DNA from 3 places in the Shewanella aegiceratis genome. Region 3 is predicted to be linked to each of the others. Evidence: predicted binding sites of a transcription regulator. Region 3 holds the regulator's gene; each other region holds the start of a gene.
The links. Region 3 encodes ArgR, which controls arginine synthesis, uptake and breakdown. Its sites were predicted from a motif close to ANTGAATANNTATTCANT; they were not measured.
Positions count from the first base shown of each region.

Region 1: a site for ArgR is predicted at 3,520-3,537, ahead of argA (amino-acid N-acetyltransferase). Genes of this name have one in related genera too.
Region 2: a site for ArgR is predicted at 7,755-7,772, ahead of argC (N-acetyl-gamma-glutamyl-phosphate reductase). Genes of this name have one in related genera too.

Region 1 is NZ_CP080416.1:4,098,301-4,108,825, reverse strand. Features, by position in the region: gene slmA (nucleoid occlusion factor SlmA) at 1-142, opposite strand, end outside; gene dut (dUTP diphosphatase) at 272-730, opposite strand; gene coaBC (bifunctional phosphopantothenoylcysteine decarboxylase/phosphopantothenate--cysteine ligase CoaBC) at 727-1,923, opposite strand; gene radC (RadC family protein) at 2,059-2,736, shown strand; gene rpmB (50S ribosomal protein L28) at 2,860-3,096, shown strand; gene rpmG (50S ribosomal protein L33) at 3,103-3,276, shown strand; gene argA (amino-acid N-acetyltransferase) at 3,601-4,923, shown strand; gene K0H80_RS17790 (hypothetical protein) at 5,110-5,649, shown strand; gene rarD (EamA family transporter RarD) at 5,620-6,507, opposite strand; gene K0H80_RS17780 (thioesterase family protein) at 6,664-7,128, opposite strand; gene recQ (DNA helicase RecQ) at 7,367-9,199, shown strand; gene K0H80_RS17770 (tetratricopeptide repeat protein) at 9,269-10,525, opposite strand, start outside.
Region 2 is NZ_CP080416.1:211,966-222,490, reverse strand. Features, by position in the region: gene K0H80_RS01090 (penicillin-binding protein 1A) at 1-1,877, shown strand, start outside; gene argH (argininosuccinate lyase) at 2,049-3,410, opposite strand; gene K0H80_RS01080 (argininosuccinate synthase) at 3,504-4,727, opposite strand; gene K0H80_RS01075 (ornithine carbamoyltransferase) at 4,781-5,686, opposite strand; gene argB (acetylglutamate kinase) at 5,729-6,514, opposite strand; gene argC (N-acetyl-gamma-glutamyl-phosphate reductase) at 6,543-7,523, opposite strand; gene argE (acetylornithine deacetylase) at 7,800-8,957, shown strand; gene ppc (phosphoenolpyruvate carboxylase) at 9,075-10,525, shown strand, end outside.
Region 3 is NZ_CP080416.1:973,210-983,734, reverse strand. Features, by position in the region: gene ispB (octaprenyl diphosphate synthase) at 1-384, shown strand, start outside; gene mdh (malate dehydrogenase) at 510-1,445, opposite strand; gene argR (transcriptional regulator ArgR) at 1,753-2,223, shown strand; gene K0H80_RS04380 (cupin domain-containing protein) at 2,409-2,867, shown strand; gene K0H80_RS04375 (Dyp-type peroxidase) at 3,024-3,968, opposite strand; gene K0H80_RS04370 (ABC transporter ATP-binding protein) at 4,155-5,183, opposite strand; gene K0H80_RS04365 (ABC transporter permease) at 5,185-6,816, opposite strand; gene K0H80_RS04360 (Fe(3+) ABC transporter substrate-binding protein) at 6,974-7,981, opposite strand; gene K0H80_RS04355 (hypothetical protein) at 8,151-8,621, shown strand; gene K0H80_RS04350 (glutathione S-transferase N-terminal domain-containing protein) at 8,693-9,292, opposite strand; gene K0H80_RS04345 (ferredoxin--NADP reductase) at 9,303-10,043, opposite strand; gene K0H80_RS04340 (DUF5610 domain-containing protein) at 10,173-10,525, opposite strand, start outside.

The DNA of each region.
Region 1 (10,525 bases), 1.4 Mb from region 3:
GACGATAGAGCGCCGCCTCAGACACGCCCACCTCGGCGGCAAGTTTTGCTGTGGTGATTCGTTGACCGGGACTGGTTTCTAGCATGGTGGCCAGACATTGAAGAATATGTTCGCGTCGGTTGATTTTAGGGCTTGCAGCCATCTAAGTATCCTTTACTTAATTACTACAGGAGCCGATGGGCAGGCGCTGCCCATGACTCTCTAATTATTCTATGCGGCGTGTCGAGGTGTGAGTGCCGTGTTATCGATAATTTGGCTAATAGGCACCTAATTATCGAGTACCCGAGTGGCCGAAACCGCCTTCGCCTCGAGCTGAGGTGTCGAATTCGTCGACCAATTTAAATTCGGCTTGTACCACAGGCACAAACACGAGTTGCGCCAGGCGATCGCCAATCTCCAGGGTGAAGGGCTCGCTGCTGCGGTTCCAGCAAGAGACCATCAGGGGACCCTGATAGTCAGAGTCGATAAGACCGACCAGGTTGCCCAGCACTATGCCATGTTTGTGGCCCATACCGGAGCGCGGCAGGATGACGGCCGCCAGGCTGGGATCGGCAACATGCACGGCGATCCCGGTTGGGATCAGCTGGGTTTCGCCCGGTTGAATCACCATAGTGGTCTCTATCATGGCACGCAGATCCATGCCGGCACTGCCCGGTGTCGCATAGGCGGGAAGCGGAAACTGTGAGCCGATGCGAGAATCGAGGATCTTGAGTTCTATGGGCGTCTTCATGCTGTCTTCATCTGCTGTGCGATTAGGGTGAGTAGTTGCTTCGCCAGGGTATATTTATCTGTGGCGGGGAGGGCGTGCTCGCCTCCTTGCCAGAAGACCTTCAAGGCATTGCTATCGCTGTTGAAGCCGATGGCCGGGTCGGATACGTCATTGGCGGCGATCATATCCAGTTTCTTGCGGGTCAACTTGTCTTTGGCGTAATGGTCTACATCCTGGGTCTCGGCGGCAAATCCTACCGTGAATGGACGTGCCTCATGGGCCGCGACCGTGGCTAAGATATCAGGATTGCGTACAAGCGCAAGTGACATCTCTGTGGCAGATTTCTTAATTTTCTCGTCGGCAATATCCGCGGTGCGATAGTCGCAGACCGCGGCGCAGCCGATGAAGATATCGCTGTGGTGTACCTGCTGCATCACGGCGTCGAGCATCTCTTGGGTCGAGGCGACGTTGAGGCGATTGACATTCATCGGCGTCTCAAGATTGACCGGGCCGGAGACCAGCGTCACCTTGGCGCCCATCTCGGCCGCCGCGCGTGCCAGGGCAAAGCCCATCTTGCCCGAGCTGTGATTAGAGATGTAACGCACGGGGTCGATCGCCTCGCGGGTCGGACCCGCCGTCAGCAGTATCGATATTCCCTGAAGCAGCTTTGGCGCAAAGAAGTGTTCGACGCGCTCGGCGATCACCAGCGGCTCTTCCATGCGGCCAGGGCCGACTTCGCCGCAGGCTTGGCTACCAGATGCCGGTCCCCAGATGGTGAGGCCGCGTTTTCTCAGGTTATCCAGATTGTCCTGGGTGGCGACGTTGCGATACATCTGCTGATTCATCGCCGGGCAGAGCACTACAGGCGCTTCTGTGGCCAGGCAGGTGGTGGTGATCAACTCATCGGCCATACCGGCATTGATGCGGGCGATCAGATTGGCGGTTGCCGGGGCGATCAACACTAAGTCGGCCCAGCGGGCGAGTTCGATATGCCCCATGGCGGCTTCGGCCGCCGGGTCTAACAGGTCGGTGGCAATGGGATGGCCCGACAGCGCCTGCAGGGTCAGCGGCGTGATAAACTCCTGCGCGCTTTGGCTCATGACGACACGCACATCGGCGCCGCGTTCTTTCAGGCGGCGGACCAGATCGGCAGACTTATAGGCAGCAATGCCGCCGCCAATTCCCAGCAATATCTTTTTATTGGTTAGACTCATGTTGATCACTAATCGCGTTTAATTTTGCCCGCTAACCATACCACAATCCTGCTGAGGTTGAGGATACAAGTTTTTAAAAACTAGACCATACTCTAAAGCCTAGGTGTGCAGATGGCGCCGAGACAAGGAGTGTTTATGGCAATCAAAGATTGGCCTCAGGGAGAGGGGCCCAGAGAAAAACTGCTGCGTAGCGGTGTCGCTCAACTCTCTGACGCCGAGTTGCTGGCGGTGCTGCTCAGAAACGGCCTCAAGGGACAAAGCGCCGTGTCCCTGGCCAGAGTCATGTTAACCCACTTCGGTGGCCTCAGGGCGCTCTTTAACGCCTCCTTGAGTGAGCTGTGTGATATTCAGGGGATCGGCCCGGTAAAGTATGCTCAATTGCAGGCTGCCATCGAGTTAAGCAAGCGGATCGCGCAAGAAAATCTACAAAGAGGAAAGATTTTGTCAGATCCTGATTTAACTCGGGACTATTTAATGAGACAATTGGCGGATCGTGCCTACGAAGTGTTTGCCATCTTATTGCTCGATAGTCAGCATAGGGTGATTCAGTTCGTCGAATTGTTCCGTGGCACCATAGATTCAGCCTCGGTTTATCCACGAGAAGTGGTAAGCCTAGTGCTTGAGAAAAAAGCCGCAGCGGTAATTGTGTGCCACAACCATCCCTCGGGGGTGGCTGAGCCCAGTCATGCTGATCGGCGAATTACTGAGCGATTGAAATACGCGTTGGCGACTATAGATGTTTCGCTGCTAGACCATATGGTTGTAGGCGATCGTGAGATAGTTTCGTTTGCAGAGAGGGGATGGATAGATTGAATATCCCTTGATCTTTGATTTTAGATCCTGTATAAAATGCGCCCTCTTTGTGTGCCTCGGGCGACGGCCATATTCGAGGTACATTAATGCTCGAGCGTTAAATTGTTTTTGGAGAAGATTGACATGTCAAGAGTATGCCAAGTTACTGGCAAGAAGCCGATGGTTGGTAACAACCGTTCGCACGCTAAGAACGCGACTCGTCGTCGTTTTTTACCTAACCTACAGAACCACCGTTTCTGGTTAGAAGACGAAAAGCGTTTCGTACAGCTACGTGTATCTACTAAAGGTATGCGTATTATCGATAAGAAAGGTATCGAAGTTGTTGTTGCTGAACTTCGTGCCCGCGGCGAGAAGGTGTAATAAGCCATGGCTAAAGCTAAAGGTAACCGTGAGAAGATCAAGCTAGTTTCTAGCGCTAAAACAGGTCACTTCTACACGACTGAGAAAAACAAGCGTAACATGCCTGAAAAAATGGAGATCAAGAAATTTGATCCCGTTATCCGTCAGCACGTTATCTACAAAGAAGCGAAAATCAAGTAATTCTTGATTCACGTTTTTTGGAAAAAGCCCCTCATTGCAGGGGCTTTTTTTTGCCCTAAATTTCCCCATGGCGTTGGCCAGCTCATTTTTACTCTTTAGGCAGGTACCCAGGTGATAGCACTGCGCGTCTACGGATTCCGACCTCTACCTAAGCCTCTGATCTTAATCTGTTCTGCTATGCTTAATCAGATTGTCTCGTTGTAATGAAAAAATATCGCTTTCGATGATAACAAATGCTTTCAATGTGAATTTAAATGCAATAAAATCGGCTTGTTATTCGTTAGGTGGCGATATTGTCACATATTTATTGTTGAGGTTACGCGGGTGCGCACTACTGAGTTAGTCGAGGGGTTTCGTCATTCTGCTTCCTATGTGAATGCACACAGGGGCAAGACATTTGTGGTCATGTTGGGCGGTGAGGCGCTGGCGCAGAGTCAGTTTCGCTCCATCATCAACGATATTGCCCTGCTTCACAGCCTGGGTATCAAGATAGTGCTGGTGCATGGCGCCAGGCCGCAAATCGATGAGGCCTTGGCCGCGCATAATCTCTCCCCTGAGTATTACAACGGGGTGCGCATCAGCGATGAAGAGTCCTTCCGGGTGATCAAGCAGGTGGTGGGCGGTCTGCAGCTGGACATCACCGCGCGCCTGTCGATGAGCCTGAGCAATACCCCGATGCAAGGGGCGCAGATCAACGTAGTCAGCGGTAACTTCGTGATAGCCCAGCCCTTAGGGGTCGACAACGGCGTCGACTACTGCCTGAGTGGCAAGGTGAGACGTATAGATGTGGCGGGCCTCAGACGTCAGCTAGACAACCACGGCATAGTGCTTCTGGGGCCTGTGGCGGCCTCGGTGACCGGAGAGTGTTTTAACCTGACCGCCGAAGAGGTTGCGACCCAGATCGCGGTGAAGCTCAAGGCCGACAAGATGATCGGTTTCAGTGCCAAGGAGGGGATACTCGACAGTAATGGCGAGGTGATCGCCGAGCTGATGCCGACCGATGCCCAGCGCATCTTGTCTGAGCTGACCGATGAAGACAACTGGTGTGTGGGCACACGGGCCTTCTTACAGGCCAGCATAGATGCATGCCGTAATGGCGTGGCCCGCTGCCACTTCGTCAGCTATCTCGATGATGGCGCCCTGCTGCAGGAGCTGTTCTCCCGTGACGGTATCGGTACCCAGATAGTGACAGAGAGTGCCGAGCGCCTGCGCAGAGCTACCATTGCCGATATCGGTGGTGTCTTGGATCTCATCCGTCCGCTGGAACAAGCAGGGGTCTTGGTGCGCCGCTCACGTGAGCAGCTGGAGATGGAGATAGAGCAGTTTATGCTGATCGAGCGTGATGGCTTGGTGATCGGCTGTGCGGCCCTATATCCCTTCGAGGAGGACAATGCCGGAGAGTTTGCCTGCCTGGTGGTGCATCCCGATTATCGTGATGCCGACCGCGGCAGCATCTTGCTGAAGAACATCATAGGTCAGGCCAAGGTGCGTGGTTATGCCCGCCTGTTTGCGCTGACGACCCGCAGCATTCACTGGTTCCTCGAGCATGGCTTCCAGATCGTCGAGGTCGATGCCTTGCCAAACAAGAAGAAGCAGCTGTATAACTATCAGCGCAAGTCGAAGATTCTCGCCTTAGATCTTCAATAACGCTAAACCCGTCCGATGAAAGAGGCCACCCTTGGGGTGGTCTTTTTGTGTGTCCAAGTTAACTCAGAGTAACGACTCTTGACATAATATGTCGAGAGCGCCACACTCAAGTTATCGGTTCATGTTAGGGTTGGGCTCAGGGATGATCTGCTTGTATGCCCAAATGTTTCAAGAGGATATTTAGAGATGGATACTCAAGTCTTTCAACTTACGACCTTAGATTCGGCAACCAGCGGGATCTTCCTGTCTATGCTGCTGGGTGTCGCCTTGGTGCTAGTCTTGCTGATGGTGAAGCCCTTACCTAAGAAGGCAAAATATGCCTCTGCGGGGATGGTGATCGCCGTATTGGGCCTGCTCTCCTGGGTGTTCTACAAGGCCCATGATACCAGCGTTCGCCTAACACCAAGCACTATGCTGGTGGATATTCCCCTCTACCGGGTCGAGTTACCGCGTCAAAGCCTGGTGCCGGCTGAGGCTAAAATCGTCAGCTTGGGAGGAGATGACGCGCCTAAACTGAGCTATCGCAGCAACGGCGTGGGCATGCCGGGTTATTCGCTGGGGTGGTTTAAGCTGGCAGATGCCAGCGACAGGACAGATAAGGCCCTACTGTCGGTCACCGGCGACGGCCAGGTATTGGTTTTGCCGACGACCGAGGGCTATCTGTTGATCTTGAGTCTGGAGCAGCCGGAGGCTTTGTTAGCTAGCCTGCTTACGCCGACTCTTTAACGCCAGGTCCAGGGTAAAGATCACCAGGGCGCTCCAGATGAAGGCGAAGGTGATCCCCTTCTCGAGATCGAAGGGCTCGTTAAACAGGCTGACGGCCATGATAAACATGATGCTGGGGCCGATATATTGGAAGAAGCCTAGCATAGACAATGGGATACGCGTAGCGGCGCCGGCAAAGCAGAGCAGGGGAATCGAGGTGACTATCCCAGCCGCCATCAGCAGCAGGTTCATCTGCCAGCTGTTTTCCAGGATGCTGGTGCCATCGAGATTCATCGCCAGATAGAGCAGTGCCACAGGCACTAAGATGGCCGTCTCGACCAGCAGTCCCGTCTTGGCGTCGACATTGACCTTCTTACGAAGCAAACCATAGATGCCGAATGAGGCGGCAAGCCCCAGAGATACAACAGGAATCGAGCCAAAAGAGATCAATTGGATCAGTACGCCGGCGCAGGCCAGTGATACGGCCGCCCACTGTAGCTTACGCAGACGTTCCTGCAGGAACACCATGCCCAGCAATACGTTGATAAGGGGGTTGATGAAGTAGCCCAGGCTGGCGTCGAGCATATGATCATTGTTGATCGCCCAGATGAACAACAACCAGTTGCCGGCGATCAGAACCGAGGTGAGCGCTAACACGCCAAGCTGTTTGGGCTGCCGGAACAGGGCACGTAGCTTGGCGAAGCCACCGATAAATAGCATCAAGATCAACATGAAGACGAAGGACCAGATCACGCGATGCAGCAGGATCTCGGTCGCCGACACATGGTTTAGCAGCTTAAAATAGAGGGGAGCAAAGCCCCAGAGGCAGTAGGCGCAGATGGCGAGCGCTACCCCTTTACGATACTCAATATCGGCCATAGCTTAGGATTTAGAAAAAGTGCGGGAGTGGCATTGTAGGCGCCTAAGCCGCGTGACTCAAGCGGCCATAAGCATTCTTTTCGCGCCTCGCGCTGGAGCTGTCCCTTGCCAGCGCGTCTCACTAAATTGACGGTAATTTATAGGGGGATTAGCTGGCTAGCCCACCATGTAAGTGCCAGTGCCGAAGGCGATATGAGAGCCCTTCTCGTTGTGCAGCTCCATACGGCAGACGGATACCCGGTTACCCGCCCTGATCACTGTGCCCGTGCCGGTAAAGATCTCGCCGCGCCCCGGCCTGAGATAATCGATACGCAGATCTATGGTGCCTAAGGTTTTTAGGCGCTGCTGCAGATCGTCTAAACACCAGTCGTCCCGGCTGGCCACCAGGCCAGAGAAGGCCGTTAGGCCGCCAACTACATCCAGCACGGTAGCGGTCACGCCGCCGTGGAGGATCTGCTGATGAATGTTGCCTATGAGGTCTTTCTTCATCTTCACTTCGACCTCGACGCCCTGCAGGTCGTAACGCTTGATATCCATCCCCAAGAGGTTATGAAAGGGTACCTTGGTATCGAAGATATCGGCTACGCTGGCCAGGGTCTGCGCTTGTATGGGCGTCGTCATAGGGGCACTCCTTGTTTTGTCCTACGCTGCTTGCTGGAGACAAGTGGGTTAAGTTTGGGCATTCGTTAGCCTAATGGTTAGAGCATTTAATCTATCGCTAATGCACGGGGCGAGGCAAGCCTGCGGATAAAATTTCATCAATCGATGGGGGCGAGGTGGTAATTAATACCCGGATAGATGAGACAAGCCGAGCCGGCTTGATTAGAATAAGCGGCCAAATTAATGATTACCGAGTGCCATGGACTTAGCCTTAACTTCTCCCGACGTGACCGATAGCGATCCGCTCGCCGCCTGCCTGCAGACGGTGTTTGGCTATCGCACCTTCAGGACGGGTCAGCGTGAGGTGATAGAGCAGGTCTGCGGCGGCCAGGATGCCTTGGTGATCATGCCTACCGGCGGCGGTAAGAGCCTGTGTTATCAGTTGCCGGCACTCGTCTTGCCCGGGCTGACCCTGGTGGTGTCGCCGCTGATCTCCCTGATGAAAGATCAGGTCGATAGCCTGAAACAGATGGGCGTGGCGGCGGCCTACCTCAACTCGTCGCAGTCGCGGGAAGAGGCCATGACCATCTATCGCCAGCTGCATAACGGCGAACTCAAGCTCTTGTATGTGTCACCCGAGCGCCTGCTGACCGACAGCTTCATCGAGCGTCTGTATAACCTGCCGCTCTCCCTGTTTGCCATCGACGAGGCTCACTGTATCTCCCAGTGGGGGCACGACTTCCGCCCCGAATATGCGGCCCTGGGCCAGCTGAAGCAGCTGTTTCCTCGGGTGCCCATGATGGCGCTGACGGCTACTGCCGACAAGGCGACGCGGGAGGATATCTGCCAGCGACTGGGCATAGCGCCCTTTGAGCTGCTCACCAGCTTCGATCGCCCCAACATTCGTTATACCGTGGCGGAGAAGCTCAACGCCGCCAATCAGCTCAGGCAGTTTATCCAGGCGCAGAATGGTAACAGTGGCATCATCTACTGTAGTAGTCGTCGCCGGGTGGATGAGGTGGCCGAGCGCCTGCGTATGCAGGGCTATCATGCCGACGCCTATCACGCGGGCAAGACCCAAGAGGAGCGCGCCGATATTCAGGAGCGTTTCCTCAAAGATCAATTAGATATCGTGGTGGCTACCGTGGCTTTTGGCATGGGGATCAACAAGTCCAACGTGCGCTTCGTGGTGCATTACGATATTCCCAAGAGCGTCGAGGCCTATTACCAGGAGACGGGCCGTGCCGGCCGTGATGGCCTGGATGCTGAGGCTTTCATGCTGTTCGACCCGGCCGATATCGGCCGGGTGCGCCATCTCATCGAGCAGCAGGAGCCGGGTCCGCAGCAACAGGTGGAGTACCACAAGCTCAATACCATGGCGGCCTTTGCCGAGGCGCAAACCTGTCGCCGTCAGGTGCTGCTGCACTACTTCGACGAGAGTGCGTCCGAGCCCTGCGGAAACTGTGATATCTGCTTGGACCCTCCTAAACGGTACGATGGCGTCGAGGATGCCCAGAAGGTGCTCTCCTGCATCTTCCGCCTGCAGCAGAAGTTTGGTGTGAACCATCTTATCGAGGTGCTGCGCGGCTCCAAGGCGGCCTCTGTGGTCGACCGTGGCCACGACAAGTTGTCGACCTGGGGCATAGGCAAGGAGAAGAGCCATGAGTTCTGGCTCAGTATCATACGCCAGATCATTCACCTGGGTTTCGCCAGTCAGGATATCACCAGAGGCTCGGCCATCAAGCTCAATCCCCAGGCGCGGGCCGTGCTTAAGGGGGAGCTGCCGTTGCAGCTCGCCGAGCCGCGTATCAGCATCACCACACATGTGAAGCGTCGCAGCAGTAGCCGGGCGCCAATTAACTACGACAGAAAGTTGTTTGCCCGTCTGAAGCAGCTGCGTCGCAGCCTGGCAGAAGAGTTGGATGTGCCGCCCTATCTGGTATTTAACGACGCCACGCTGGCGGAGATGGCGGCCATGCTGCCGACCAGCCCCGGCGAGATGCTGGCGGTGAACGGCGTGGGTGAGACCAAGCTGAATCGTTTCGGCGGCGAGTTTCTTGACGAGATCAACGACTACCTCACCCGCAGCTAGCCAATATTTTGCTAACTAAGGCTCGGCTTACCAAGATTCTGTAAATTCAGGCGCTGCATACTACCAGACTTAGTGTGCCTGCTGCCCGCTGTACTTACTCAGCTGATCGACACTGGCCCTTTTAACCAGGGAGGAGAGGGTGTCGTGATGCTGCATCACCGCCATCCCCATGTTAACCCGGGCGCCATTTTGTAGTGGCTCTATGATGGCGCTCAGCTGACGGGCGATAAGCTGGGCGCCCGCCAGCGAGGTGAAGGGCAGCATGATCAATATCTGATCGGCGCTGGTGCTCAGCAAGATATCCTGCTGGCGGATCTTTTGTGACAAACGGGTCAGTAGCCTGTCGACATCGGCCTTGGCCAGATGACTGGGGTTGATCAGCAAGATGGTGATAGGAAAACCTATCTGCTTGGCGCTGGTCAGCAGGGCCTCCATCTTCTCCTGGGTGCTCATCGGCTCATCTCTCTGGCTTACCTGCAGCGGCGTCTTAGGCATTCTGATACGGTTGAGCAGAATAAACAGCGTCAGCAGCAGGAAGAGCACCAGGATGCCGATAAGACCATAGCTGTCGCTGATGTGGGCATCGAGCTTGATGGGCTTAGGCTGATTGTCCTGGGCCAGCTGCTGATAGCGCCCCAATTGGGCCTTGATCTGCAGTAGTCGGGTGTCTTTAAGAAATTCATAGCTGCGCTGGGCCATCTCGAAGCGTTTCAGCTGATACTGATAGGCGTCCTTGTATTGGCCTATGTCGGCAAAGTAGCGGCTCAGGATGCCGTAGCAATAGACGAGCTCGTCAAACTGATTGGTGCGCTCGCCGATGGCGATCGCCTTCTGCATCAGCTCTGTCCCCAGGGCCTGCTCGTCATTCGCCAATTGAATATTAGCCAGTAGACGATTGGCCCTCAGGCTGTCGTTGATCTTCTTCTGCTTGTCGAAGGTGTTGAGGGCGATATTGAGCAGCTGAATGGCGCTCTTATCATTCCCCCGCAAAAATTCAATTTCCGCCAGCTGGGTATAACTCTCGGCTAGCTCGGTCGCCGTGGCGAGTTCGGGCAGCAGGATCTTGGCCTCGAGCACCATATCGTCCCTGAACTTCACCTCTTGGTTGTAGTGGGCGATCTTGGCCAGGGTGAGTAGCACTGTTAGCCTCACCTTTCCCGTGGTCTGCTCGCTATCCAGCGCGCCCTTGGCATTGTTGAACGCCTGGTTGTAGAGGCCCTTGGTTCGCAGCAGCTCGGCCATGGCCAGTTGCACATAGGGCCTCGGCGGGGTGAGCCATTGAGGTCTCTGCTTTTCGGTATCCGGGTAGATATCTTGAGCCAAGCG
Region 2 (10,525 bases), 760 kb from region 3:
AGGACGAGTACCAGGAAGCGATAAGAGCGCCTATCACCGCCAAGTACCATGGTGCCGAGGTAGAGCTCTATGCACCTTATATCTCAGAAATGGCTCGCGACTATCTGGTCGAAAAACTCGGTGAAGAGGAAGCCTATACCGGCGGTTACAACGTCTATACCACTGTCGACTCTCGCCTGCAGATGCTGGCCCAGGATGCACTGCGCAACAACGTCTACGCCTATGACGAGCGCCACGGCTATCGCGGCGCGACTAAGGTGTTATGGGACGCAGAAGGCGCGAGCAAGCTAGATGAGGCCCAAATCGTCACGCAGCTAAAGCAGACTCAAAGCTTCCAAGGGCTCGAGCCCGCCGCCGTGATCGAGGTTGCCGAGCAGAGCGTCAAGGTCATCAATGCGAAGGGCGAAACCCTCACCCTAGAGTGGGAAGGACTCAAGTGGGCGCGCAAGTTCATCAGCAACAAGCGTCAGGGCAAGGCGCCTAAGACGGCTGGCGAGATCCTCAAGGCAGGCGAGCAGGTCTGGATCCGCAACAACGGGAACATCTGGCAGCTATCGCAAATTCCTGAGGTGGCCAGCGCCATCGTCTCGCTGGATCCTAAGGACGGTGCCATCAGGACCCTAGTGGGCGGCTACAGCTTCCACACCAGTCAATACAACCGTGTCACCCAGGCCAAGCGTCAGCTAGGCTCCAACATCAAGCCCTTCATCTATACAGGTGCGCTGGAGAAAGGCTATACCCTGGCGACGCTGATCAACAACGCGCCGATCAACAATGCCGACATACGTCAGGGCACAGCATGGCGACCCAAGAACTCGCCCGACAAGTATACTGGGCCGACACGCCTGAGAGTCGGTCTAGCACAGTCTATTAACGTCATGTCGGTACGCGCCATGCGCTATACCGGGCTAGAAAGTGCTATCGACACCCTAGTCAAGTTCGGTTTCGACCGCGACGATCTGCCACAAAACGAGTCCCTGGCGCTGGGCTCACCTTCGGTGACGCCGCTGCAGGTGGTCACCGCCTTCTCGGTATTTGCAAATGGCGGCTACCGCGTCGAGCCTTACTTTATCGACCATATCGACAATGCCTACGAGCAGACGGTAGAAGAAGCTAGCCCTACGCTAGCCTGCACACCTGAGTTAGCCGAGCCACAGACGCTGCCAACTGACGATCCTTTCGCGGCGATGGCGCAGGAACTGCCTAAGCACGAAGTGGCAAATCAAGAGGAAGAAGGCCTAGAAGTCGCGAGCCAGGAGGCTAACGCCGAAGATCCTAGCTGTCCGAGCACGGCTCGCCACGCACCGCAGATCATCAGCAAACAGACTGCCTTCCTGATCACCGAAGCCTTGAAGAGCGTTATCTGGGGCGGCGGCGACTGGAGCAAGGGCACCGGCTGGAACGGCACCGCCTGGCGCGCCGCCCGTGTGGTGAACCGCCACGATATCGCGGGTAAGACAGGTACCACCAACGAATCGAAAGATACCTGGTTCAGTGGCTTCACACCGACGCTGGCAACTACCGTATGGGTCGGCTTCGACGATCACAGCATCGAATTGGGCCGCACCGCCTGGAACACCAACGGCGCGAAAGATCAGATCTCGGGCGCCGAGGCCGGTGCCAAGACCGCCGGCCCAGGCTGGAACGAGTTTATGAAAAACGCCCTCCAAGGCACGCCTGAGCTACCTTCTCCTCCACCGGAAGGGATAGTCTCGGCCCGTATCGACCTGGCCACAGGCAAGTTAAGCCGTAAGACAGACTACACCACCAAGTTCGAGTATTTCATTCAGGGTACCGAGCCGAAGGAGTTTGCCACCGAGGCGCAGACTCAGGAAGATATCTTTATCGACGATTCGGTCGAAGATCTGTTCCAATAGCCTTCAGATGGGCTGGTGTCACTCACCACCAGCCCAGTCAATTCCACTGGCCTTTCGCTATTTTTCAGTGAATTCATAGCGCCAATTTTTTGGTGCGAATAAAACTTTAGATGTAAAAAAACCTGCGACTGCAGGTTTTTTAATCGATTGATTAGACAGAATTTATCTAAACTAGCCCTTGGCAGCCAACGCAGCCTTCACCTGACTGAGTGAGGTACCACCCAGAGCCTCACGTTTAGCCAGGCAAGAGTCTATTGTCAGACATTGATATACATCTTCCTGGATGACACTGGCGAACACCTGCAGGCTAGCCAACTCAAACTCTTCGATAGGCTTCTTCTGGGCGATCGCCTCGACCACGACCTCACCCACCACATGATGCGCCTCTCTAAACGGCATGCCTTTGGCTACCAGGTAATCAGCAAGCTCGGTCGCATTGGCATAACCCTGCTGGGCCGCCGACAGGGTATTCTCTCTGTTGACCTTTAAGCCAGACAGCACCAGAGCGGCCATCTCCAAACAGATAGACCAGCTGTCCATCACGTCAAACAGGCCTTCTTTGTCTTCCTGCATATCCTTGTTATAAGCCAGAGGCAGAGCCTTCATGGTGGTCAGTATACCCATCAGGCTGCCATAGACACGGCCCGTCTTGCCACGGATCAGCTCGAGTGCATCCGGGTTTTTCTTCTGCGGCATCAGCGATGAACCCGAGGTAACCTGATCGTCCAATTCGATAAAGCCCGCCTCACCACTGTTGAAGAAGATCAAATCTTCGGCCATGCGGCTCAGGTGCATCATGCTGATGGCAGCGTCTGAACATAACTCGATAACATGATCCCTGTCAGACACAGAATCTAAGCTGTTAAGAGTTGGCGAGGCGAACCCCAATGACTTAGCCAGCGCGTATCTGTCCATGGGATAAGCGGTACCAGCCAGCGCGCCCGTGCCCAGCGGACAGCTATCGAGACGCTGCAGACAGTCTTGCAGACGGCTGATATCACGCTCAAACATCTCCACATAGGCCAGGCACCAGTGACCGAAGGCCACAGGCTGTGCCCGCTGCAGATGGGTATAACCCGGCATGACGGCGTCCAGCTCACGCTCAGCAAGTGACAGCAAGGCTGCCTTTAACTGTGCTAGCAGTTCGAGCAGGGCCTGACCCTCCTTCTTGCACCAGAGCTTAAGATCGGTCGCCACCTGGTCGTTACGCGAACGGCCTGTATGCAACTTCTTACCCAGGTCACCGACCTTGGCGATCAAGGCTTGCTCAACGAAACTATGAATATCTTCGGCGCCGGAGGCCAGGATGGTCTCAGGCTTATCCTTCACCTCGGCCAGCAGTTCCTGCAATGCCTGTTTGAGCGACTGACACTCTTGCTGGGTGAGAATGCCCACACCTGTGATGGCATCGGCCCAGGCAATGGAACCAACAATATCTTCTTCCACCAGCCGATAATCGACCGGCAGGGAATCGTTGAAAAGTTTAAACAGTGCGCTGCTCTCTTGGCTAAATCTTCCGCCCCATAACGCCATCTCACTATCCTCTATAATCAGCTCTTAATTCAGCTCGTAAATCTGCTCTTAAAATAAAGGAGCGTTCGCCGCTCCTTTATTAGCTAGTCGACTCTACTTAACGTTTAGCGCCCGGATACGGCTCGCCAATGAATAGAGACGAATGAAGCCTTCCGCATCTTTCTGGTTATAGACTTCGTCTTCACCAAAGGTAGCAAACTCCTCGGAGTACAGGCTATTAGGAGAACGTTTCTTCACCGCCTGTGCCTGGCCCTTATAGAGCTTCAGCACCACTTCACCGTTCAGCAGGTTCGCCAGTGGCTGAGAGGCGCCCAGCAGCGATTCACACAATGGGGTAAACCAACGACCGTCATACACCAGATGCGCCATCTTGGCACCTACCTGCTCACGCCATTCGCGGCTGGTCTTGTCCAGTACTAGCTCTTCGATCGCTCTGAGCGCGGCAAACATTACCGTGCCGCCAGGAGTTTCGTAACAACCACGAGACTTCATGCCCACCAGACGGTTTTCGGTGATATCGATACGACCCACGCCATGGGCGCCGGCAATCTCATTAAGGGCCATCAGGGCACCATAAGGAGTGTATGACTGGCCATTAACCTTAGTAATACGACCGGCTTCCATCTCTACCGACACATACTCAGGCTCATCGGGCGCGTCTTCCGGCGCAACCGTCATGGTCCATACTTCTTTGCTTGGCTCGTTCCACGGATCTTCCAGCTCACCACCTTCGTGGGAGATGTGCCAGGCGTTGGCGTCACGGCTATAGATCTTAGTGGCCGATGCTGTGGTCTTGATGTTGCGCTCTGCCAGATAGTCCAGCAGATCTTCACGGCTCACCATGCTCCACTCTCGCCAAGGGGCGATCACGGTCAGATCCGGTGCCAGGGCGGCGAAACAGCCCTCAAAACGCACCTGATCGTTACCCTTACCGGTACAACCGTGACATACGGCGTCGGCGCCCACTTTACGTGCCACTTCCACCTGAGCCTTGGCGATGATAGGTCTAGCCATAGAGGTGCCCAGCAGGTAGGTGCCTTCGTAGATGGCGCCTGTGGCTATGGTGGGATAGATATAATCGGCCACCAGCTCCTCTTTCAGATCCACGATATAGCACTCAGACGCACCCGAGGCGATCGCCTTCTCATGCAGCCCTTCAAGCTCGGCCTCGCCCTGACCCACGTCGGCGCAGAAGGCAACTATCTCACAGTTATCATAGGTCTCTTTCAGCCAAGGAATGATCGCCGATGTATCCAGACCACCCGAGTAGGCCAGTACCACTTTTTTCACCGATGCTTTGTTGTTTTCGATAGACATTTCGTTTTCCTAAATACTCAATTCGTTGGCCCAATCACCATTGGGAAGATTCGTTAACTCAGTAGGGTCACTAACACGGCATTTTGCGCATGCATGCGGTTCTCTGCCTGTTGCAAGATCAGTGAGCCGGCCCCATCGACCACCTCTGCAGCCACCTCAACACCACGATAGGCGGGTAGGCAGTGCATAAAGAATTTGGCTCCCGCCTTGTTCATCATGTCGGTATCTACATGATAAGGCGCAAATTTGGCTTTGATCTCATCTAGACTGGCCTTGTCTCCCATGGAGATCCAAGTATCAGTATAGATGGCATCATGGCCGGCGATCGCCTCGACATCTGAGCTCAATACCAACTCACCACCGTGGGCCTCGGCAATGGCTTGTGCCTCGAGCACCACTTTGCCGTCGGGGAAGTGGCCCTGCGGGCAGATCACCGTCATCTTGGCACCCAACAGCGCCGCGCCATACATGAGCGAGTGGGTCACGTTGTTACCATCGCCAACATAGGCCAGCTTTACCTTGCTGACATCATCGAACTGCTCCGCCAGGGTCAGAAAATCCGCCAGCCCCTGACAGGGGTGGTACATATCCGACAGCGCGTTGATCACAGGCACAGTGCCATGTTCGGCGAGCTGCTCTATGGTCGAATGGGCAAAGGTTCTCGCCACGATGGCATCGGCCCAACAAGAGATGTTGGCGGCAAAGTCAGATACCGGCTCACGCTTGCCTAGGGCACCATTTTGCTGATCCAGGTAGAGACAATGACCACCTAACTTATTGATACCGATATCGAAGCTTACGCGAGTTCGCAGCGATGGCTTCTCGAATAACATCACCACACTCTTACCGTCGAGTGCCTTGCGATAGTCTTCTGGGTTGGCCTTGATCGTCTTCGCCAAGGCGAGTAAGTCGATCAGCTGCTGCTGGGTAAGCTCTTTTATCGATAGTAGGTGATTCATATATCTACTCCTAGATGAATACTCTTCTCATGTTCCGTTTAATTAATGTGGCATAACCTGTGTGCCGATAGACTCGCCCTTCTCCAGCGCGCTCAACTGCTCGGCGTCGCGCCATGAGGCGACCTGTACCGGTTGTCCCATCCACTGGGCAACCTCTAGTGCCGCCTCTACCTTGACCTTCATCCCCTTCTCGATGACGCCTAACTTGGTTAGTTCATCGGCGTGGGCCTTATCCAGGGTCTTGATCAGCTGTCCCTTACCGTCGAGCACACCGCTCACGTCGGACAACAGCACCAACTGGCCTTCCACCAGCTTAGCAATAACGGTCGCCGCCTGATCGGCGTTGACGTTCAGCAAGTTGCCCGCATCATCTACGGCAATCGAACTGACAATCGGCATCCAACCTTGGGCCAACAGGAAGTTCAGATAAGTCGGGTCATTGGGCGACACTTCACCCACGAAACCGAGCTGCTCATCTTTGATGCTGCCTTTCACAATGGCACCATCACACAGGCTCATGCCCACACTCGTGATACCCGCCTTGATGGCACTGGCCTGCAAGATCTTGTTAGAGGTACCCGCCAGCGCGCCCACCACAATTGGCACCTGCTCTTCGGGGGTGACACGCAAACCGTCCAGCTTGACCGTCTCCATGCCATTGGCCTTGAGCTGCTCGTCTACCAGGCAACCGCCACCATGAACCAAGATGACAGATTGGCCCGACTTAATGATGTTGGCCGCGCTCGCCATCAGGCGTGCCAGCCCCATCTCACACTGCATCAGGGCGCCACCCACTTTAAGCACTAAGGTTTTCTTATTCGCCGACATAGCTACTTCTCTCTCACAGGTGACAATATTAATAATTGAAATGAATCTTTATGCATTGATGCGCCTGACTGGCAGCACCTTTCATCAGATTGTCGATAGCGCTCGCCACCACCAGGTAGCCATTGAGGGGATCGTACTTCCATCCCAGCAGGCAGTTAGGGGTATGCACCACGTCGTCAACCTTAGGAAATTGATTATGGTACACATTCACCAGAGGTGCCGACTCATACACTTCATAGGCCTTGGCAATATCGGCTTCGCTCACCCCGGGCTTCATCTGCACGGTAATGGTAGCCAGGATGCCACGCTTAAAGTTGCCCAGGTGAGGGGTGAAGATCACCTGCTGCCCCAGCTGAGTCGCGATCTCAGGTTGATGTCTATGACCCAGGACACCGTAGGGTGTCAGGCTCACCTCGCAGAAGCTGGTGTGCAGCTGCGCCTTTCTGCCTGCACCGGTCACACCACTGACGGCGTTGATCACCGGCAGGCTGTCTGTCATCAGATCTTTCAGGGGTTTTAACGCCGTAAGTGAAGCCGTGGGATAACAGCCAGGCACGGCAATCATCTTGCTGGCGGCAATCGCCTCGGTGTTCCACTCCGCCAGGCCATAGACAGCCTCGGCCAACACCTCTGGGTAGATATGCTCGAAACCATACCATTTGGGATACTGTTCGCTATCGGAAAAACGGTAGGCGCCGGAGAGGTCGAACACCGCCAGACCCGCCTGATAGAACCAGGCCGCCAGGTGCAGGCTCACGCCATGGTCCGTCGCCAACACCACGGCATCGGCCTCATCGACTATAGTCTGCTTAGCCTGTTCGGTCAGTGGCGCCAGACTAAGATCGATATGGCTGTAAACCGGATACAAACTAGCCAGAGTTTTGCCTTTATCCAGACTGTTTTCAGAAACATAGAGGCCTTGAATCTTAAGCTGATCATCGGCCTGGATCAGTGAAGTAACCTGAGCACCTGTGTAACCACTGGCGCCAATTATCGCTATGCTTTTCATACTTTATGACTTCTATATTGTGTTAACGGTAAAAAAGAGAGGGGCACTGCTTAAGCCCTGGTATAGATACCAATATGACAAGATTATCGTCGCAGGAAGTGATTACAGCTAACCTTATATGCAAAAAGTAAGAAGAAATTGTTCATTTTTTATCTCTAAGTTAAGCCTTTAATAATGGCGCTCGTTTTAGCTGTTTGATAGACTAACACAACAAACTAATTATGCAATAATATTGAATAGATATTTTTAAATAAAATTGGTGATTTGAGTCAAATGATGAAAACCTTTCCCGACATCAAGCAATCCTTCCGCGAGCTGATCGCCACGCCGTCCATCAGCGCCCTCGAAGCCGAACTCGACATGAGCAACCAAGGCGTGGTGACCCTGCTAAGTCAGTGGCTCACCGATCTGGGCTTCGACTGCCAGATGCAGGCCGTCCCCGACACCCGTGGTAAACACAACCTGCTGGCCAAGATAGGTCTGGGGCGCGGTGGACTGCTGCTGGCGGGACATACGGATACCGTCCCTTTCGACGAGGGACGCTGGAGTCAGGATCCCTTTACCCTGACCGAGAAGGATAATCGCTGGTATGGGCTAGGCAGCTGCGATATGAAGGGCTTCTTCGCCCTGATTATAGAGGCGGTGCGCCAGATGCCGACCCAAGACTTCGTGCGGCCGCTCTACATACTCGCCAGCGCCGATGAAGAGACCACAATGAATGGCGCCAAAGCCTTCGCCAAGTCTAAGGCCATCGCCCCCGAATACGCTTTGATCGGCGAGCCCACCGGCCTTAAGCCTGTCTACATGCATAAGGGACACCTGGCCCAGGGCATCCGCATCACGGGGCGCAGCGGTCACTCTTCGGATCCGGCTAAGGGACTCAACGCCATAGAGATCATGCATCAGGTGATCGGCCAGCTCCTCAAGCTGAAACAACACCTGGCGGAGCACTACCGCGAAGAGGCCTTCAGCGTGCCCTACCCCACCATGAACTTTGGCCATATTCACGGTGGCGACGCCGCCAACCGCATCTGCGGCTGCTGCGATCTGCACCTGGATATCCGCCCCCTGCCCGGCCTGCCGTTAGAGGTCTTGGAGCAACTACTGACCCAATATCTGGCCGAACTGAGTCAGCGCTATCCAGGGGCCATCAGCATAAGCCAGCTCTATCCCGGTTCTCAGCCCTTCGCGGGACAGGCGGATGCTCAATGGTCACAGCTGGTCGCACAACTGTCGAATCAGGCTCCCGAGGTGGTCAACTATGCCACCGAGGCCCCCTATATTCAGCAGCTGGGCTGTCAAACCTTGGTCTGGGGACCTGGCAGCATAGAGCAGGCACATCAGCCAGATGAGTACCTGGACACCGCCTACATCAACAAAACCGTCGACTTGCTAAAACAGCTGATTTACCACGCCTGCATAAAGGCGCCATAAAAAATTCATGCAAGGTGATATAGAACACATAAGCATACGATATGAAGATATGCCGTATTGACCTAAACCTGATAGCCTAGGTATGGTGATTGATTAACTCGTGGGTATGGAGCATTTATGACAGATATGTACGCGTCGCTGCGATCCAATGTGGGCACATTAGGCCAAATATTAGGCGATACTATTCGCACACACATGGACGAGCCCTTTTTAGATAAGATTGAACAGATCAGACACCTGGCCAAGAGCTCACGCCAAGGCAACGATACCGCCAGGGAACAGATGCTTACCCTACTGGCCGCCTTACCCGACGAAGAGTTGGTACCATTTGCCAAGGCCTTCAACCAGTTTCTCAACCTGGCCAATATCGCCGAGCAGTTCCATACCATCAGCCGCAACTGTGACGAGCTGGTCTGCGTGCCCGATCCTGTGGATCAACTCCTGGGGCGCATGCTCAATGGGCGCATTGACCAAGATAAGATGCTCGAGTGTCTGCAGACACTGGATATCGACCTTGTGCTTACGGCGCACCCGACCGAGATCTCGCGTCGCACCCTGATCCAGAAATACTCCGCTGTGGTCGATTGTCTCGCCACCATGGAAAACCCACAGCTCACCGAGCGCGAGAAGAAACAGAATCACCTCAGACTCAGACAGCTTATCGCCCAGATCTGGCACACCAACGAGATACGCCACGAGCGTCCAACACCGGTGGACGAGGCCCGCTGGGGATTGAGCACCATAGAGGCCTCACTCTGGCAAGCCATTCCCGACTTTCTGCGCCAGCTCAACGAACAGGTCGAAGAGCGCACCGGCAAGCAGCTACCCAGCGACATAGCCCCCATCCGCTTCTCCAGCTGGATGGGCGGCGACCGCGACGGCAACCCCTTCGTCACCGCCAAGGTTACCCAGGAAGTATTGGATCGCAACCGTCACACGGCGGCGCGCCTCTATCTCAAGGATGTGGTCTTGCTGGTCAACGAACTGTCGATGGAGGAGGCCAACGAAGAACTGCTGGCCCTCACAGACAACAGCCACGAACCATACCGCGTGGTGCTGCGGGAGCTAAGACAGAAGCTACGCGACACCATAGATTACCTAAATGCCCGCCTCGAGGGGCATTCACCCGAGGTGGATCTCGATAGCCTTATCTGGCACGAGGATGACCTCAAACAGCCCTTGACCCTGCTCTATCGCAGCCTGACCGAATCGGGTATGAGCCTGATCGCCAATGGTCTGCTGCTGGATATGCTGCGTCGTCTGGCCTGCTTCGGCATCCATATGCTGCGCCTGGATATCCGACAGGATGCCCAGCGCCATAGCGATGTCATCGCCGAGCTGACCCGTTACCTGGGCCTTGGCGACTTCGACCACTGGGACGAGCATGAGAAGCAGGCCTTCCTGCTGCGGGAACTGAGCGGTAAACGCCCGCTGATCCCCCATAACTGGGAACCGAGTGCCGAGGTCGCCGAGGTGATCAGCACCGTCAGATTGATCGCCAGCCAGTCGCCTAAGGCCCTGGGCTCCTATGTTATCTCCATGGCCAGTCAACCGTCGGACGTGTTGAC
Region 3 (10,525 bases):
GCCGACTATGGCAAGTATCTGGGCACCGCCTTCCAACTCACCGACGACCTACTGGATTATACGGCCGATACCGAGGCCCTGGGTAAGAACATAGGCGACGACCTGGCCGAGGGTAAGCCTACCCTGCCGCTTATCTACGCCATCGCCAACGGCAACGAGCTGGAGCGTCAATTGATTCGCGATGCGATCGAGAAAGGCGACGGCACTGAGCATATCGATACCATATTAAATGCCCTTAAGCAGTGTGGCGCCCTGGACTACACAGAGAAACGCGCTCAGGAAGAAGCAGAGAAGGCGATACGCGCATTAGATCTGCTTCCCGATAGCGACTATAAGCAGGCCCTGATATCGCTGGCGAGAATCGCCGTGGCGCGCGATCACTAATTAGCAGACAATTAGTTCCTAATCAGTCTTTCGCCTCTCGATATCAAGGTAAAAGTTACCCATAAAAAAATGGAGCCAATTGGCTCCATTTTTTATTAAGGACTAACTAAAGGCTTAGCCTAGCCTTATTTTACGAAGTCGACACCAAGTGCGATATCGGCTTTAAGCGTATCTAGCATAGCATCACGTGCGTTGGCTTCGAACTCGCTAACCTCACCATAGGCAAGTACCTGCTCGATACCGTTCTTACCCAGTAGTACAGGTTGCGCGAAGAAGTCAGCATGCTCGCTGCCACCATCGACATAGGCACACTCAACAACGTTAGCTTCGCCCTGTAGGCCACGAACCAGTGACAGACCGAAACGACATGCCGCCTGACCCATAGACAGAGTCGCGCTACCGCCACCCGCCTTAGCTTCAACCACTTCGGTACCCGCGTTCTGGATACGAGTCGTCAGTGCAGCCACTTCTTCATCAGAGAAGCTTACGCCTTCGATTTGAGACAGTAGTGGCAGAATAGTCACGCCGCTGTGTCCACCGATTACATTCACTTTAACGTCGGCAACGTCCAGACCCTTCGCTTCGGCAACGAAAGTTTCAGAGCGGATCACGTCAAGGGTAGTCACACCGAACAGACGGTTCTTGTCGTATACACCGGCAGCCTTCAGTACTTCTGCAGCGATAGCGACAGTAGTGTTAACTGGGTTAGTGATAATACCGATCAGCGCCTTAGGGCAAGTTGCGGCACACTTCTCAACCAGGTTTCTCACGATACCCGCGTTGATGTTGAATAGATCTGAACGATCCATGCCTGGCTTACGTGCAACACCAGCAGAGATCAGTACCACGTCGGCACCTTCCAGCGCTGGCGTTGGATCTTCACCCGCAAAGCCCTTTACTTCTACAGCAGTCGGGATGTGGCTTAGGTCAACGGCAACACCAGGTGTGACTGGCGCGATATCATAAAGGGATAGTTTTGAACCGGCAGGCAGTTGAGTTTTGAGTAGTAGGGCAAGAGCCTGGCCAATACCACCGGCGGCACCAAGTACAGCAACTTTCATAGTTATCTCCGTTAATTCTTGGATATTATGTGATATAGATCTAGATTTACCGATGGCGCAACATTACTGGAATCACGGTAAAAATTCAATTATCCCTTAGTCGTGTGGCCAGATAATTTCAATTTCTCCCAGCCAACTGCCATTTACAGACCATTTAAGTTATACTGCCCGGCCTTGCCTGCGACCACTTACCGCTCCAACCACCCCGTAAACCTGAATTTTTATTCACACAATCCGAATAACGCTTGACTAATGGCGCAAAAATATTCAAAATAACCCAGTTTTTTGAATATAAGAATAATTCGATATGCAAGCCAATAAAAATCAAGACGAACTTGTAAAGACCTTTAAGGCTATCTTGAAAGAGGAGCGTTTTGGCTCCCAGAGCGAGATAGTCAACGCCCTGCAGTCCGAGGGCTTCAACAACATTAACCAATCCAAAGTCTCACGTATGCTGAGCAAGTTTGGCGCCGTGCGCACCCGCAACGCCAAGCAGGAGATGGTCTACTGCCTGCCCGCCGAGCTTGGGGTCCCGACGGCCGGCAGCCCACTGAAAAACTTAGTGCTGGATGTCGACCATAATCAATCTATGATAGTGGTCAGAACCAGCCCAGGTGCGGCCCAGCTGATCGCCAGACTGCTGGACTCTATAGGTAAGCCAGAGGGCATATTGGGCACCATCGCCGGTGACGATACCATCTTCATCTGCCCTTCCAACATTCAGGAAGTGGACAAGACGCTCGAGACGGTCAAGTCGCTGTTTAACTACGCCGATTAGTCCGCTTCGCAAGGATAGCCTAGGCCATCCCCCGAGAGACACCCTTTAGCCTGTTTGGGCAAAGGGTGTTTTTTTACCCACCTTTTACCTAGATTTTACTCACCCTCAAATTGAATACTATATATCTGATAGGATACACTGAGTCCAAACCATCCCCTCTGTCACCCGATGGTTAAGGACCCGAGATGAATAACAATAAGATAATCAATATCGACAACCTTTGCTGGGAATCTTGGCAACACTCAGATCGATACGCCAGTCATCAAAAACATATCGGCGATGCCGCCGGTTGTCAGCAGATCGGTGTCACCATGGAACGACTTGAACCCGGCAAACTCTCCTCCGTCGCCCACTATCACACCAAGGAAGAGGAACACCTCTACGCGCTGCAAGGCGAAGCCACCCTGTATATCGACGGTGAACCTCACCCCTTTAAGCAAGGCGACTATATCTGTTTTACTGCAAATTCAGGCATCTCCCATACCCTGAAAAACGAATCCGAAGCCGACTTCCTGTTTCTGGTGCTGGGCAATCGCGATCCCCATGATGTGGTGGTGTACCCGGAACACAATAAGGTGCAGGTGCGCTCCATCGACGAGATCTATGCCAAGCGCCCCACCAACTACTGGGATCCCGACCGTTAATTCAACGTTAAGCGGGCACAAAAAAACACACCTTAGGGTGTGTTTTTATTGGGTTAGCGTCTAGCTACTAGACGCTGGTCACTTTGAGGAATTCAGATTGAGAGACTCATATTAAGCGACTGTTCAAGAGAACCGCTATGCCTTAATCCTCGAACTCTAATCCTCGCACTCTGCCTCTCGCTCCATGAAATCAAGCGACGGGGCAAAAAATGCCGAGCCAGTCAGTGCCTGGGTAAAGTGCATCAGGTGATCGTGGTTCCCCTCGCCGTCGCCATGGACCATGCTGCTCAGCATCTTCTCGAAATGCACCGAGTTGCGACAGACTGAGATAAACATCAGCCCCTGCTCCCTCATCGACCCGTAAGGCATACTCTGACGCAGGATCTCCATCGACTTACCGTCGGCATCCTTCAGATTGACCCGCTTGATATGGCTGGTAAGTGGCTTGTCCTCAGACGCATACTCGATATTGTCTATCTTGGTGCGGCCTATGATATCTTCCTGCTTCTTCTGCGATAGGCGGTTCCACTTGCTGAGGTTATGGGCAAACTTCTGCACATGAATATAGCTGCCGCCACGGAAATATTCGTCTTCGTCGCCTACTAGGGCCACATCCTGACGGTGACGCCCTTTAGGGTTCTCAGTGCCGTCGACAAATCCGGTTAGATCCCTGGTATCCATAAATTGGAATCCGCGCTCCTCATCCACCAGCTCTACCAAATCTTCAAACATCTGACACACCTCGTTGGCCACCAGATGCAAGATATCGTAACGATCGCAGCGCAGATGCACGAAGAGATCATACTCATGGGCCGGTGCATCGCGATTGTCGGCATGCATGGCCGGGAAAGGCTTGAGCTGTGAAGGACGACGCCCTGGATACAGGCTATCCCAATAGTTGGCACCTATGGCCACGAAACCGTTGAAGGCGCTGTCGGCATACTGGTCGGCCAATTCATAGATATACTGAGCGACATTGGCGACGCAGGGACGCAGCTGAGACTCGACGCCGTCGTTGGCGTTGAACATCAGATACACGCTATGTAAATTTCCTTCGGCACACACACCCAGCTGTTCACGTGGCATAACCAGACTATCCATAAATAAACCTACCTTTCGTCAGTCTCAATTTCGGCGTTATTATCCGAAACTTTAGCGATAATTAGTATTACACAACCCACAAACCGTTAAAGCGAAACGTCATTTACCGGCTAGATTAACTTTTTTTTAAGTTGGCAACCATAGCCAGACGCAAATGCCCTTCACAAAAGTGTTACATAGGCTAGCTTAGAAGAGCACCGCCGGATGAGGCGTCACCGACAGGCCAACCTTCTGCCCAGGGCTAAAATGGTACAGGGGCGAGCGCACTGCCAACATCTCCTCGCCAATCAAGATGCTGTAGTGGCACAGATTACCGAGGAAGCGCCGCGCTATTATAGTGCCCTCACCTTGCTCATCTCCTGCCATCTGCAGCTGCTCCGGACGCAGCAGGAGCTCGCCGCGATATCCGGCCGCTTTGGGCAAATCACTGCTGCTTTGTACCTCACCCAGCAGGGTCTGTAACCGGGCCCTATCTTTCACCTCACAGCTAAGATAGTTCACCTGACCGAGGAATTCCGCCACATACTTATCCGCTGGCTCGGCGTAGAGGCTCTCAGCACTGCCATACTGAGCTATGGCGCCATCCTTGAAGAGCGCCAGCTTATCGGCGAACACGAAGGCCTCATCCTTGCTGTGGGTTACAAACACGGCGCTTACCCCGCGCTGCTTTAAGATCTCGCGAATCTCCACCATCATCTCTCCGCGCACCTTAGCGTCGATATTGGAAAAGGGCTCATCGAGCAGCAGAAGTTCTGGCTCATAAGCAAGCGCCCGGGCAATCGACACCCGCTGCTGCTGACCCCCCGAGAGTTCGTGAGGATAACGGCCCCCTAAGCCCTCTAGCTTCACCAGCGCCAGCATCTCACCCAGCCTCGCCTGTCTGGCGGCCTTATCCAAGCCTTTCACCCCGAACAAGATATTCTCGGCCACTGTCAGGTGAGGAAACAGGGCGTAGTCTTGGAAAATCATCCCGACCTCTCGCCGCTCGCTAGGCACAAACGTCTCGGGTCCAGAGAGCAGTCGGCCATTGATGCTGATACGCCCTTGGGAGATAGGCTGCAGCCCAGCAATCGCCTTGAGGAGCGTGGTCTTGCCACAGCCACTTGGGCCGAGCAGGGCGGCAATTTCTCCCTGATGCAGCACAAGATCTAAGCCGCGCAGAATCGTCTGCCCCTGATAATCGCTGTGAACCTGTTCTATGGTAAGTGTCGACATATTAGTTACCTTGCTCCAAGGAGCGATTGAGATAGATAAGCGGGACTAACCCCACCAAGACGATCACTATGGCCCCCAGGGCGCCCTGCTCGAGCTGTTCGTCTGAGACAAACTGGTAGACATAGGTGGCGAGATTCTCAAACCCCACGGGCCTGAGCAGCAAAGCTGCCGGCAGCTCCTTCATACACTCGATAAAGACCAGCAAGATGGCGGCGAAGATGCCGCTGCGCAGCAGTGGCAGATGGATCCGCGATAGAATGGCACTGGGCCTCATCCCCATGGTGACCGATGCCATATCCAGCGAGGGACTGATCTGATTATAGCTGTTTTCTATGCTGCCGATGGCGATGGCAGCAAAGCGGATCACAAAGGCAAAAATTAATACAAACAGGGTGCCACTGAAGATGAGTCCTGGCCCACTCTGGTCGAAATACGCATAGAGATCGTTGACCGCGAAATCAAGAAGGCTCAGAGGCACCAAGACGCCTATCGCCAGCACAGTACCCGGCAGGGCATAGCCCGTCGAGGCCAGACGTGACGGCAGGATATCGATTTTTCTTGGGCTGCAGCGCCGGACAAACATCAAGAGCAAGGCAAACACCACAGTGACTAGACTAACCACTAGGGCAATGATCAGGCTGTTGAGACTGTATTCCCAGAAGGCCTGATTCCAACTGACATCAAAATAATCCCAGGCATACCCCAGCAAGACCCATACCGGCAGGCCGAAGGCCAACAGCAGCAGCACAGCGCAATAGCCCGCGGCGAGCCAAGCCTTGAAACCCGATAGCGCATATCGTTCGTGGGAGGTTATCGGCGTCTGTTTCTGAAACAGCTGCTGTTTACGCCGGGCAAATCGCTCGGCACCGATCAGGCAGAAGACCACCAGCAGTATGATGGCTGAGAGTTTGGCTGCCGCCGCCAGACTGCCGTATCCCAGCCAGGTATCGTAGACAGCCGTCGTCAAGGTAGGCACGGCAAAGTAGCTGACGGTAGCGAAATCGGCGGCCGTCTCCATCGCCACCAGCGCCGCCCCCACCGCCAAGGCGGGCCGTGCCATAGGCAAATTCAGTCGCCAGAAACTGCGCCAGGGCCCTGCCCCCATCACTCTGGAGGCGTGCAGCAGGCTTGGCGACTGCTCCATGAAGGCGGTGCGCGCCAGCAGATAGATATAGGGAAACAGCACCAGTGCCAGCATCACAGACGCACCGCCCAGGGTGCGCACATCGGGAAAGTAATAATCCGTAGGCGACAGCCAGCCATTGACTTGCCGCAGCCAGGCCTGAACCGGCCCGGCATAATCCAGCAGGTCCGTATAGACATAGGCCACCACATAGGCCGGCATGGCTAGTGGTAGCAGCAACGCCCACTGAAACCAATTGCGTCCGGGAAAATCACAGCGGGCCACGCACCAAGCCGCAGGCACGGCGATCAGCAAGGCGCCCAGGCTGACAAACAACATTAAGGCCAAGGTGTTGAAAATATAGGTCGGCAGGACGGTTTGCATCAGGTGACCGAATACCGCCTCATCTGGCACCATTGCCTGTATGCAGATGGCTCCCAGCGGTAGGGCGAAACAGATGGCGGTCAGATAGCTTAGGGTCGACCAGGATTTGGGAAAGCCTAAAATCATAGAAAATCTCAATAAAGCGAGTCAGGCCATTATCTATGACCAACTTAAATCTAAGCTTAAACGCAAACGATTATTAATTGAATAGTGACCCATGCGGCATAAAAACGAGATAGCCTTCCCTAAGGAAGGCTATCTTTTAAGCAACGACCGCCTAGCACTAGAGATCGAACTTGACCTGATCGAGCAACTTCACCGCCGCGCCGTGATACTCGGCCAGCTTGTAAATGGGCAGCTCATCGGCCTTATAGTCACCCCAGGAGGCTACCAGTTTAGACGGCTTCACATCCACCTTGACTGGATATTCCATGTTAAGTTCGGCATAGGTCTGCTGCGCCTGTTGACCCGAGAGGTATTCCATCAACTTGATGGCGTTCTCACGCGCTGGGGCATACTTAGCCAGTGCCATGCCAGAGACATTGATGTGAGCACCGCGATTTTTCTGATTCGGGAAGTTAATGTTGACCGCCTCGGCCCAAGGCACCTGCTTAGGATCTTGTAACATCTTACCCAAGTAGTAGCTGTTACCTATGGCGATATCACACAGTCCCTCTTTAACCGCCTTCACCTGCGCCCTGTCGTTACCCTGTGGCTTGCGGGCGAGGTTTGCCTTAACGCCTTCCAGCCAGGTCTTGGTATCTGCCTCACCATGATGGGCGATCATCGACGCCACCAGAGAGATGTTGTAGGGGTGCTTACCGCTACGGGTACAGATCTTGCCCTTAAATTTAGGATCCGCCAGATCTTCATAATCGATCTCCAAAGGGCCGAGACGCTCCTTAGAAGAGTAGATATTTCTCACGCGTTTCGTCAGGGCAAACCAATCGCCATTGGGCGAGCGAAGATTCGCAGGAATGTTCTGCGCTAAGGTCTCGCTGTCGACCGAGGCCACCAGCCCTTTATCCGCCAACTCCATCAAACGGGAGAAATCTGAGGTGAGCACGAGATCCGCAGGTGACAGACGTCCCTCGCGGGCAATTCGCTCGGCAATGCCCTGTTTGGCAAAAACCAGATTGACCTTGATGCCAGTCTCTTTGGTAAAGTCGGCCAAAATGGGATCGATTAGGAAAGCCTGTCGGTAAGAATAAACAGTGACGCTGTCGGCCGCATTGGCCATTGAAGTGACACAAGCAAAACCCAGAACAGCCAAACGTTTCATGAATCTCATGCAATACTCCGCGATAAAGTTAATGATAATAATTATCAATTGCGACAAGAGTAATCAATCTGGCAGGAAACGGCAAGTGAGATCCATCAAAATTTACGAGACCGCTCATTTTGACCAAAAAAGCCTCGCTGACTAGACTCAAAGGACTCGGCCACAAAAAGGATCTCATATGTTTCTGGAAATTCTCGCGCTGATACTCGCCGTCATTCTTATTTTATTCCTGTTTAAACATAGATTTACTCGGGTACGAGTCAGGCGGGCCCGCAGGGCCGCCGGGCCGCAGGCCAACCTGAGTGCTAGGATGATCAGCGAAGAAGTTCCCCATGCGCCGACGCACAGCCTCAATACCAGCCATCCCTATCACTGTGTCGAGATCGTCAACGAAGAGGGCCTGTGTGGCAGCGCGAAGAAATTAAGAGGCAAACGATTCCTCTCCAAAGACGCACCAACACTACCACTTCCCGGCTGCAGCGAGGGTGAATGTAGCTGCCGATATCTGCATCATGAAGACAGGAGAGAACAAACTGACGATAGGCGGGTCGACTTCGGTGTGACCCGTGAACTCTATGGTGTGTTTGGCGAGCCCAACAGGCGCAGTCAACCGGCTAAGGGACGGCGCCATACTGATACTCGCCACTAACAGAAAAGCACCAACGGCTCCTCACTACACCCAAATCATTGAGCGCAAGCTCTTTAGTGATACAGCCAAGCCTAGGCGTGGGGGCGTGTGGTTAACATGGCCGCGCCCTTGGAGAAGGTCTGTAGCCATCTGGCCGTGGCCGGCGCGATCTTACGCCAATCCAGATCCGGATGACGAAAATCTACATACTCTAACAAACAGGCGAGACAGATCTGCTGTAAGGACACCTTGCTGTGGCCAGAAATGGCCATCAACTCTATCTGCGCCAAGCCCCTGAGTAAGGCCTGTTCAAACCGGGCCGTCCAAAATGGGCTACGCAAACCCTCATCGTCACGCATCTGCTCCTGCCTTAAGGCCACCGCGCTATCGAGCAAGCCCTTAATCAGGGAATACTGGGTCTCGCCGTACCAGGAATCACCGGGCTGTCCAAACAACTCGCCACCACAATACTCATGATCCAGGTAGCGCAGAATCACCTCGCTGTCATACAAGGTGCCACCATCGTTTAACAGCAGACAAGGGATCTTGGCCAGCGGATTGGCATCCAGCAATAGCTCGGTATTCTCAAGTGGATTGACGGCGACCGGCTCGATGCCCCTGATGGCAAACTGCGCGATAACGACCCGCACGGTTCTGGCGTAGGGTGACGCCGGCGAAAAGAGTAATTGCATCTCACTTCCTCTACCAATATTTCTCGACGGTGATCTGCCCTGGCGCCCGGCGAAGGTTCTTAGCCAGCCCGCGGGACAGCAACAGGGTATTGAGCTCCTTGATCATCTCTGGATGGCCACAGATCATCACCTGTGAATCTTGCGCGCTCAGCTTGAGGCCGACCTGCTGCTCGATCACACCGCACTCGATACCTTGGGTGATGCGGCAACTGAGCGCCCCTTCCACCAGCTCCCGAGTCACTGAGGTGACTAAGGTAAACTTTCCGGGGTATTTGGCCTCGAACGCCTTAAGCTCTTCATAATAGGCGAGATCCTCTTGATAGCGCACGCCGTAGACTAAGATCACCCGCTCAAAACGCTGCCATGGTTCGGTGGTTCTCATCATGGAGATAAAGGGGCCCACCGCGGTTCCCGTAGCAAAAAACCACATATGCTTGCCCTGGGCAGGGATCTCATCCAGCGTCATGAAGCCCGCCGCCTTAGTGGAGATATCGATGCTGTCTCCCGGGGCTAAGGCCTGCAACTTAGGCGATAGCAGACCATCGTCCACACTGACCGCCAGCACCTCCAGCAGCGGCGCATCGGGCGCATTGACCAGTGAATAGGCTCTGGCGACACGTTTATCGTCGATATGCAGCGACAACTTAATAAATTGTCCAGCAATGAATTCGCCAATATCTGCCGACAGCTTCAGGGTAAATAACTGATCGCTCCAGTCAATCCGCTCTACAACCTTTGCCTCTCCCCACATATCGCCACCTCTGCTGGCATCAATCGATACTGATACTCCCATGATTCATAGATTTTCTATCCGAGTCAAGATAACAAAAAACCCCTTATCTTAAGGGGTTTATCGAAATCAAATGGGAGTCAGAAGGCCTTATTCTTGCTCTGTCTCTTGATTGAAACTGTCTCTGAATGCCTGCAGCCCTTCCTGTACTAAGCCATAGGTCTTGTCGACCCCAGCCGCAATATCGCCTTCAAGCACCTTGAGTCCGGAGAGGATATCTTTGGCCTCATCGAAACCTTGGTCAATGGCACCACCGATTATGTCCATGAAGGAGCTGAGCTGCTCATCGAAGGACATGCTGCTGTTTTGCTCTTGATGTATGGCGAAGAATTGAGTCGCGAAGCTGACGATGCGCTCGGCCGTCGCCTCGGGAGAGGTATCCACCCCTTGAGCCGCCGCCGTCTCGATGGCGTGCTCACCCATGGTTGGTGCCAGCTCTTCAT